Lewinella sp. 4G2: one gene and its partner. The protein of the gene in region 1 interacts with the protein of each later gene in a pairwise test. Links are inferred from orthologs where the notes say so. Each region holds a gene or a part of one and is shown on either strand. Other genes may lie near its edges.

Region 1 (3,993 bases):
CAGTGGGAGATCCGCCGGGCTGGGTTCAATCAGCACGACTTGATCGGAGGCATCGTTTTGACGGGCGGTGGATCCTTACTTAAGGACCTCGATAAGCTTACTGAGATCCAAACCGGAATGTCCGCCCGCCTCGGCACTCCCGTAGAGCACCTGACGCACGGATACCAGGAAAAACTGACCAGCCCTGTTTACGCTACCGGCCTCGGTCTTTTACTCCAGGGATTCAGCGATATTGATGCTGGCCGCATCGAACCAGTCCTATCCCGCCGCAAGGAAAAGGAGGCTGCCGCTAAAGCCGCTGCCGAAGCCGCTGCTCTCCGTGTCCAGGAGGACAACAACATGAAGGAACGCCAGGCAGCTCAGGCAAAATTGTTGGAACTCCAACGCCAGCGCGAAGCCGAAGCTGCTACCAATTCCGGACAGAGTGGCTGGTTGAACAATATGTTCAAAAAGACCAAGGAATGGTTCGAAGCGGAGCCGGACGCCGATCTTTAATCGTCCGCTAATGTCCGGCAGCTGTACGTTTCCTACGTATTCACCTACCGGACATTGCACCCGCGGCAGCGCAAAAACAACTTAATTTATACCATATAAAAATTTGGGTGAGAGAATTGACCATTTCACCCAAGCCCGCAGTAATACTCTCTAGCCAGTTTCAAAAAAGGTGTGAAAACGGTGAGGACCGAGCCCGCGGGCACAAAACCTGAATTATGACTATCGATTTCCCTCAGGGCGAAGCGCCCATCATCAAAGTAATCGGTGTAGGTGGCGGTGGCTCTAACGCCGTGAACCACATGTACGAACAAGGTATCATTGGCGTCGATTTCGCCATCTGTAATACCGACCACCAGGCCCTCGAACAGAGCCCGGTGCCCACCCTCATGCACCTCGGCCCAAACCTGACCGAAGGACGCGGAGCCGGCTCCAAGCCCAACGTTGGCAAGGCCGCCTGCGAAGAGAGCATTGAAGAGGTAAAGAAATACCTGAATAACAATTGCCGGATGCTCTTCGTCACCGCCGGAATGGGTGGTGGTACCGGTACCGGCGCGGCGCCCATCATCGCCAAGACCGCCCGTGAAATGGGCATCCTGACGGTGGGTATCGTAACCCTCCCCTTCACCTTTGAAGGCCGCCGCCGCGCGACCAACGGAATGGAAGGACTGAAAGAATTGAAGGATAACGTCGACACGCTGATTGTCGTCAGCAACGACAAACTACGCCAAATCCACGGCAACCTGAGTCTGAAGGATGCCTTCTCAAAGGCGGATAACATCCTGACGACCGCCGCGAAAGGTATCGCCGAGATCATCACCGTTCCCGGTTACGTAAACGTTGACTTCGAAGACGTCAACACGGTAATGCGCGACAGTGGAGTAGCCATCATGGGCACTGCAATGGCGGAAGGCGACGACCGCGCCCGCCAAGCAGTGGACCAAGCCCTACACAGCCCACTGCTCGAGGATAACGACATCCGTGGTGCTGAGCACATCCTGTTGAACATTACCTCCGGTAAGCGGGAAGTGACGATGGATGAGATCTTTGAGATCACTGAATTCGTCCAGGAAGAAGCTGGCTACGGAACGGACCTTATCTGGGGTAACTGTTTCGACGAAAGCCTCGGTGATAGCTTGAGCGTGACCGTAATTGCTACCGGTTTTGGTGGTCGCAAGACCCTCAGCTCCGCCAGCGGAACTGAGCGCAAAGTGGTGCACCTGGACGATGCTGCAACCGAAGAGCCAGCACAAACTCGGGTAACGTTAGAGGACATCACTAATGAAGCTGACCCCGTCGGCTACACCCGTGATACTAAGACGACTACTTTCGAATTTGAGAACCTGGACGAAGCAAAGGCACGTCTGCGCCCCCGCTCCCGTAACGAAGAACGTAGCTTCACCAGCAGCTTTCTGCGCGACGAGGAAGAAGCGCGCCGTGAAGCCCAACGACGGGAAATGGAAGCTCGCGACGAGGAACGCCGCGCTGCGCTCCGCAACCGGACGGAACTACCCAAGCTGAGCAACCCCAACGTAGTCGTTGAAATGGAAAAGCAGCCTGCTTACCTCCGCCGTAACGTACAGTTGGACGACGTGACCGTTTCTGACGCCACCGAAATGAGCCGCTGGAGCATTGGCGAAGACGAAACCATGCCGCTACGTGGTGGCAACCGGTACTTCCAGGACAACGTGGACTAACGCCACTCCGGTATTAACCTACCGCAAACGTAGTTCGTGAACCAAGGTGTTTGTACGCCATTTGGTTGCCGGGCTATCGTTCAAGACTTATCATCATACGAGAGTTCTGTAAGATTTTTTCACACCTTTTTAGCTTTGATGCGGGCATCGGGGGGTCAATCCCGGTGCTCGCTTTTTCTATGGCCGGCGCGCGGACACCAGTTTCAGAATACGGTGGCCCTACATAATTTCTGGTCGCGTTTCGTAGTTTTGCACGCGTTATACCACTGCTGTCTTTCCAAATAGTCAACTACTTCAAACGAGTCTAATCACGCTGGCGGATTCCTGCCAGCTAAAATCATCGTATGCGGTTTGTTTTCTGTGTGTTGGCTGTATTTTTCTCCATTGGCCTTCAGGCTCAGGGGTTTAGCATTACGACGGAGGTTACGGATGCCACTTGTAGCGCCAACGGCCGGGTGGACATCACCGTGACCGGTGGGAGTGGTTCCTTTCAGTACGATCTGACGGGTGATTGCGGACCTGATTTTCAATCCTTGGACGAGGCCTTCTTTACTTCACTTCCCCCGTGTACCTACCTGCTAAGTGTAACTGATAGAGTATCCAGCATGACTGCGACCGCTACGGTTGTGGTAGGCAGTGCGAATGAGTTGCTTTCGGTAGCCACGGAATTCTCGGGCTGTGATGCGGTCGTATCGATCGAAGGTGGTTTGCCGCCCTACAACGTTTCCTACACTAATGATGGTGCTAACGAAGTTGATACCATGCTTTCCGCGTCACTTACAATTGGTGAGATTGGCGATGCGCGCATCGATGGTACCGTAATTGACGATTGCGGTAACTCCCGCCGGTTTACTCTAGACGGCAGAACTACGGCTGTCAGCCGGATCGGCATTGACCAAGAGGCGGATAGCATCCGCGTGACCTTTCAGGGTGGGGTAGGGCCGTTCACTTACGTCCTCACGAGTACCCTGGGCAGCTTTACAAGCGCCACTGGAAGGTTTCCCTACGAGGAGGTAGGTTGTTCGGCATCCGTTTCAATTCGGGGCGCCTGCCCTAATGCCGAAAGAGTTGAAGACATTACGCTGGAAAGCCGCGTTGGATTGAACTGCGTCAACTACGAGGAGGGCACCGCTACGGTATTTGTGGACCCACCCGGTGTACAGCCCTATACCTTTACCGTGGAGGCGGCGGGGCAGACAATTACCTCTAACTCTACCAGAATAAGCGGCATACCGGCGGGAGCAACCTCACTGATGGTAACGGCCACCGACGGTTGTGGAGAGGAGATACCGGGCGCCGTAAATACTACACCGCTACGCATCATCACACCGGAAGCGTTGGACGCCTGTAACGCGAATGAGCTTTCTATCCTTGCAGGAAGGACTTGCGCGGGGGATAATAAATACCCCATCGAGATCACCTGTGAGAGTTGCCCGGGTAGCCCCTCGCTCAGCCAGACTGAAGACGGGCAGATCCTCACTTTTATGGCGGGTACGGATGTCGGTAACTACGTGATCAGTTTTGAGGATGGTTGCGGCGATCGGCAACGTTGTACCGATTCCATTTTGCTGGAAGTCGTCCCTGCCTGCGACTCCCTCATCGCGAATGTTATCCAACTTTTTACCTGTGAGAACGGCTCCATCAGCCGTTCGCCCATCCAGGATCCATCCTTTGTTTATCAACTCAGGGACGCCACCGGTAGTATCGTTGAGGCAAGTAATACGACGGGGCGGTTCACAAATTTGAGTGACGGTGATTACACCGTGGAAGTAACCGGAGCCTGTTTAACCACAAGCAGTGACGT
Region 2 (4,957 bases), 130 kb from region 1 along the record:
CATCTCGATCTGGTAGACCGGGGCATTATTAGTGAGTAAGTAGCCGTTCCGATCCGTGACCAATCCTCGTGCTGGATAGAGCTGCTCCTTGCTGAACCCCACCCGGTCCGCCCGCTGCTGCCAGTAGGAACTGGCCACCTGCAAATGGATGGCCTTCCCCACCAGGAACAGGGTGATCAACACGAAGATGATCCTGATCGTGATGGCGCGTGGATGTTGAGCCGCTGGGGCGCTCCCCTGCATAGATTATTGATTTGAGATGGTGAAGATCGGTTACTCGTGATTGGTAAACGCTAAAACAATACCGTCCATTTTGCTGGATGCGCGACACCACGTTGGTCCAGAAGTACTCTTGGACAAGAGCTTAAATCTTTGGCCGAATGAAGATGACGAGCACCAGTGAAACCAACCAGGATACCGGAAGGGAACAAGCCACCTTCAGCGTAATATCCTTCCAAAATACGGGAGAGAAAGCTTCCATGCTGAAGTACCAAACCAGGTAGGCGGTCAGCATAAGGGCCAGGTATTTCATCCACCAGCTGAAACCTAAATCCCGTCCTTCGGGGCTCGCCTTTACTTTAAAACCATCCTTCGGCTCGAGGGAGCGCAAGATGAATTGGCGCATGTAACCGGTGAAGCAGGCCGCCGCCATGTGCACCCCCAGTGATTCGTAGAAGAGGTCCGTACCAAAGCCCAGTAGGAAGGCAAAAAGCACCACGAGCGGCCGTGGCGTCCGGAGCGGGAGTAAAGCGATGAAGAGCGGACTGACGATGATGGACAGGTAGGCCGTCCCCCCAAACGAAATACTCACCTGCCTGAACAGGAAAACCTGCAGGAAGAGAAAAACGACAAACCGTATTCCATTACTGATGGGGTCGGAACCGCGCATATTAGGTTAGTCGTTAGCGTTGATTAGTTAGTCTCTCCCTCGTCGGCAAGGCCAGACAATTCATCTTTGAATAGGTCTTGCACGACGAATACGTCAGTCTCAATCAAGGGGTCATTGGATAGCGCTACGCGCAGGTTCTGGCTTCCCGTGCCCGGCTGTACCTCCGCCGACTCAACCGTCCCAATCACCTGGTTGGTTGGATAGACGTTGGAGTAACCCGTACTGAAGATCGTATCCCCGGGAGCGACTTTGATGTAATCCGCCAAATCGGTTACGGTGACGTAACGCGGATCCTGGCCATCCCAACGCAGGGTGCCAAAATCGCCGGAGCGCAAACCCGCACTGATGCGAATACTCTGGTGCAGGACGGAGAGCACCCGCGCGTGGTTCTCCGTAACCCGGTCTACGATACCCACCAACCCGGTGGCTCCCACTACGCCCTGGCCGGGCCGGACGCCAAGAGTACGTCCACGGTCGATGATCAGCGTATTGTTGGGCCGGTACGGCGAGCGGTTGACGACGTGGGCAGTCAGGTAGTTGTAACGCTGGATGAGTTGGCGGTCTTCCATCGAATCCACCACCACCTTGGCGTCATAACTGCTTTCGGGGAGGAGCTGTCGCAGCCGGGCCGTTTCCTGGCGTAAAGCTTCGTTCTCCGCCTCCAGGTCCAGGTAATCCCGCGCGCTCTCCGTCACGCTACGGACGGCCCCCGCCCGGATGCTCCAGGTTTCGGCGGCGATGGAAGCCTGGGGGCTGTTGAAGCTGATGATGCAGTACATACTTACCAGCTGCAGCGCCACGAAGGTGAAGAAGCTGCCGTTGCTGAAAAATATGCGGAGTAGTTGCTGCACGGGGTAGTCTGTAGTCTATAGTCTGTAGTCTTTAGTCTTGAGTAGATGCACTATAGACTAAAGACTACAGACTATAGACTGATAATTAACTTACGCTGGAGCTCGGTACCAAAATACTCTTGTACCGCCGCGTATCCGCCAAAGCCTTGCTGGTGCCACGGACAACCGCAGTCAGGGGGTCTTCGGCAACGTGGACGGGTAGTTGGGTTTTGGCACTGAGACGCTTGTCCAAACCACGGAGGAGGGCACCACCTCCGGTGAGGTATAGGCCGGTCTTGTATATGTCGCTGGCGAGTTCCGGAGGCGTCGTCTCCAGGGCACGGATGACGGCTTCTTCGATAGCCTGAATGGATTCATCGAGCGCCGCGGCAATCTCCTGGTAATTGACCGTGATCTGGCGGGGGATACCGTTGAGCAAGTCCCGGCCATTGACGGCGTAATCTTCCGGTGGGTTATCCAGTTGGCCGAGGGCGGAACCTACGTGGAATTTGATCTGCTCTGCCGTCCGCTCCCCAATCAGGATGTTGTGGCTTCGGCGCATGTAGTTGACGATGTTCTCGGTGAACTCATCCCCCGCCGTGCGGATGGACTGGTCGCAAACAATTCCCGACAGGGCGATGACGGCAATTTCCGTCGTGCCACCCCCAATGTCGATGATCATGTTGCCAATGGGTTCCTCTACGTCGAGGCCGATACCGAGGGCGGCGGCCATGGGTTCGTAGATGAGGTAGGTCTCTTTGGAGTCTACCCGGGCGGCGCTTTCAAATACGGCGCGCTTTTCTACTTCGGTGATGCCGGAAGGGATGCAGATCACCATTTTGAGGTGGGTGAGGAATGACTTGCGGGTCCCGATCATTTCGATCATCCCCTTGATCATGTGTTCGGCGGCGCGGAAGTCGGCAATCACCCCGTCCTTCAGTGGGCGGACAGTCTGAATGTTTTCGTGAGTCTTCTCGTGCATTTGCATGGCGCGGTAACCGACGGCGATGGTCTCCTCCGTTTTACGGTTGATGGCTACGATGGAAGGCTCGTCAATCACCACCTCTCCATTCTGAATGATCAGGGTATTGGCGGTCCCCAAATCAATGGCCAGGTTTTGCTGAAAAAGACTGAATAACCTCATGTATTCCGGTGGTTAGCGTAGCGCGATGCTGTTTCGGCCGTGGGTCGGTTTGAAGTAGGTTCTTGACCGCAGAGTCAAAGTGTTTACCCCGGCACTTAGTATTGAGTTGGTGTAAAGTAAGGGCAACAATTAGTCGCCCTACTTACAAAGTGCAAAAGTCGCAAAAATTGCCCGTAAGTGATTGATGTTTACGGGATTTATTAGTGCAAGCAGTAGTTAAAAAGAGAAAGCCCGTACATCCATCCGCTCACTCTAGTAAGCGGATGGAATGCACGAGCCTCAGGAATTGATTTCGGGACGGAACTACTTCACTTCGAAGGAATGCTCGACCACGTTGCTGCCGGCCGCCACCGTCAGGGTATAATTGCCTTTGCGGAGGTAGAAATTACCGTCCTTAGCAGCTTCCACTTTAGCGGCGGGGCGGCTGCTGTCTTCCTGTATATTGGTCAAGGCAACGCTGACCATTTCGGCAAAACGCCCATCGAAGGTCTGGTCGTAGGTGAACTGGTTGATGCCCGGCATCAATTTCAGATCCCGCTGGTAGAGGGTTGTTCCGTCGTCGCTCTTGATCCTTAACTCCGCACCCGCGGCAGCGCCCGGATTATAAACGGCGAACTTCATTTCTGGCTTACGGGTCTGAAGGTCAAAATCCAGGGTGCCGTAGCGGCTGGAGTAACGGACAACCTCGGGAGCATCAATGGCCATGGCACCGGATTCCCGCGCGGCGGCCTGCAGGAGTTTGACGTTGGCCTTGTAAAGTGACCGCCCGTGGGTGCCGACGATCAGGTCGCCGCTGGGCTCGTGAATGACAAGATCGTGGACCGCCACGGCCGGCAAGCCATTGTTTACGGTATTGAACTTCTTACCGCCATCGATACTCACGTAGAGGGCGTGGTCGGAACCGACGAAGAGTAGGTTGGGGGAGGAATAGTCTTCCAGGATCACGTTAGCGGGCTCCGTGGGTAGGAACTGACCGATTCGGTCCCAGCTGGCCCCTTGGTCGGTACTCCTGTAAACGTGGCTCGTGAAATCATCATTTCGGTAACCATTGAGGGTGAGGTAGACGGTGGAAGCATCGTGCTTGCCCGCGGCGATTCGGCTGACCCACAGATTCCGCGGCAGCCCGTTGTTGATGTTCGTCCAGGTCTCGCCACCATCATCGCTGCGGTGGATCAAGCCATCGTCGCTACCAACGTAAAGCAGCCCTTTGGTGATGGGACTTTCGGAGATGGAGGTAAGTGTCGCGTAGGCAACGTCGCCCGGCTTGCCACCCTGCGTCAGATCCTCACTCGTAATGGCCCAGTTGGCACCCCGGTCGCTGCTGCGGTGGAAGCGGTTGGACCCCATGTAGACTACGTCGGGATCGTGGGGGCTGAGCAGGATCGGGCTCTGCCAGTTCCAGCGGTAGGGGCGCTCACCGAGCTTGTGTTTCGGGGTGATGTAGGTGGAGGTGTCAGCGGCCATGTCCATCCGGTAGTAGTTGCCGTACTGGTAGCCGAGGTAGGCGGTATTGTTATCCCGGGGGTCAACCTCCACCTGCATTCCGTCACCGCCGAAGAGCATTTTGTAGGGATACTCACCGCGTTGCATCCAGCCGGGGCTGGCGGAGTAATTATTGGGCCCGCGCCAGGTACCGTTGTCCTGCAAACCACCGTAAACGCGGTAGCCATCGGGGTGGTCATCGACCGCAATGGAGTAAAATTGGCCGAGGGGCGGGTTATTGGCCTTGCGCCAATTTTTGCCGCCGTCGTAGCTGATGTTGATGCCGCCGTCGTTGCCGTTAATCAGGTGGTCGGGGCGCTCAGGATTGATCCACAATGCGTGGTGATCGGCGTGAACGTTGTCGCCGTTGATGCCGGCCCAGGTCGCACCACCGTCGGTTGATTTGATGATCGGTACGCCGAGCGCGTAGACCGTCATCGGGTCGTCCGGCAGGGTGCGAATGACGCCGAAATAGTACCCATAGCTGTTGTAAAGCCCGTCAATGAACTCAGCGTGGGTACGCTCCCACTTCTCGCCGTTGGTCTTGGATACGTACAGTTCAAAGCCTTTCACTGGCGTGTCGAAGAGCAGGGAGTTGGCGTCTTCGAGGTA

Evidence for each region.
Region 2: the proteins of ftsZ (region 1) and A3850_RS11360 interact in binary tests that used the Escherichia coli proteins (3 or more experiments, as listed by UniProt). The link is inferred for Lewinella sp. 4G2 from one-to-one orthologs.

What each region holds. Positions count from the first base shown.
Region 1 is NZ_LVWJ02000014.1:2,841,107-2,845,099, forward strand. The notes cover bases 1-2,949. They hold ftsZ (cell division protein FtsZ), read left to right. Parts: upstream 1-710; coding sequence 711-2,189; downstream 2,190-2,949. Other genes in these bases: ftsA (cell division protein FtsA), read left to right, coding at 1-495; A3850_RS11895 (gliding motility-associated C-terminal domain-containing protein), read left to right, coding at 2,534-2,949. Outside these bases: more of A3850_RS11895, read left to right, coding at 2,950-3,993. UniProt on the Escherichia coli protein: Essential cell division protein that forms a contractile ring structure (Z ring) at the future cell division site. The regulation of the ring assembly controls the timing and the location of cell division.
Region 2 is NZ_LVWJ02000014.1:2,712,393-2,717,349, forward strand. Bases 845-3,810 are described here. They hold A3850_RS11360 (rod shape-determining protein), read right to left. Parts: upstream 2,864-3,810; coding sequence 1,826-2,863; downstream 845-1,825. Other genes in these bases: A3850_RS11350 (hypothetical protein), read right to left, coding at 845-889; mreC (rod shape-determining protein MreC), read right to left, coding at 913-1,740; A3850_RS11365 (glycosyl hydrolase), read right to left, coding at 3,167-3,810. Also shown: A3850_RS11345 (penicillin-binding protein 2), read right to left, coding at 1-243; more of A3850_RS11350, read right to left, coding at 365-844; more of A3850_RS11365, read right to left, coding at 3,811-4,957. UniProt on the Escherichia coli protein: Forms membrane-associated dynamic filaments that are essential for cell shape determination. Acts by regulating cell wall synthesis and cell elongation, and thus cell shape.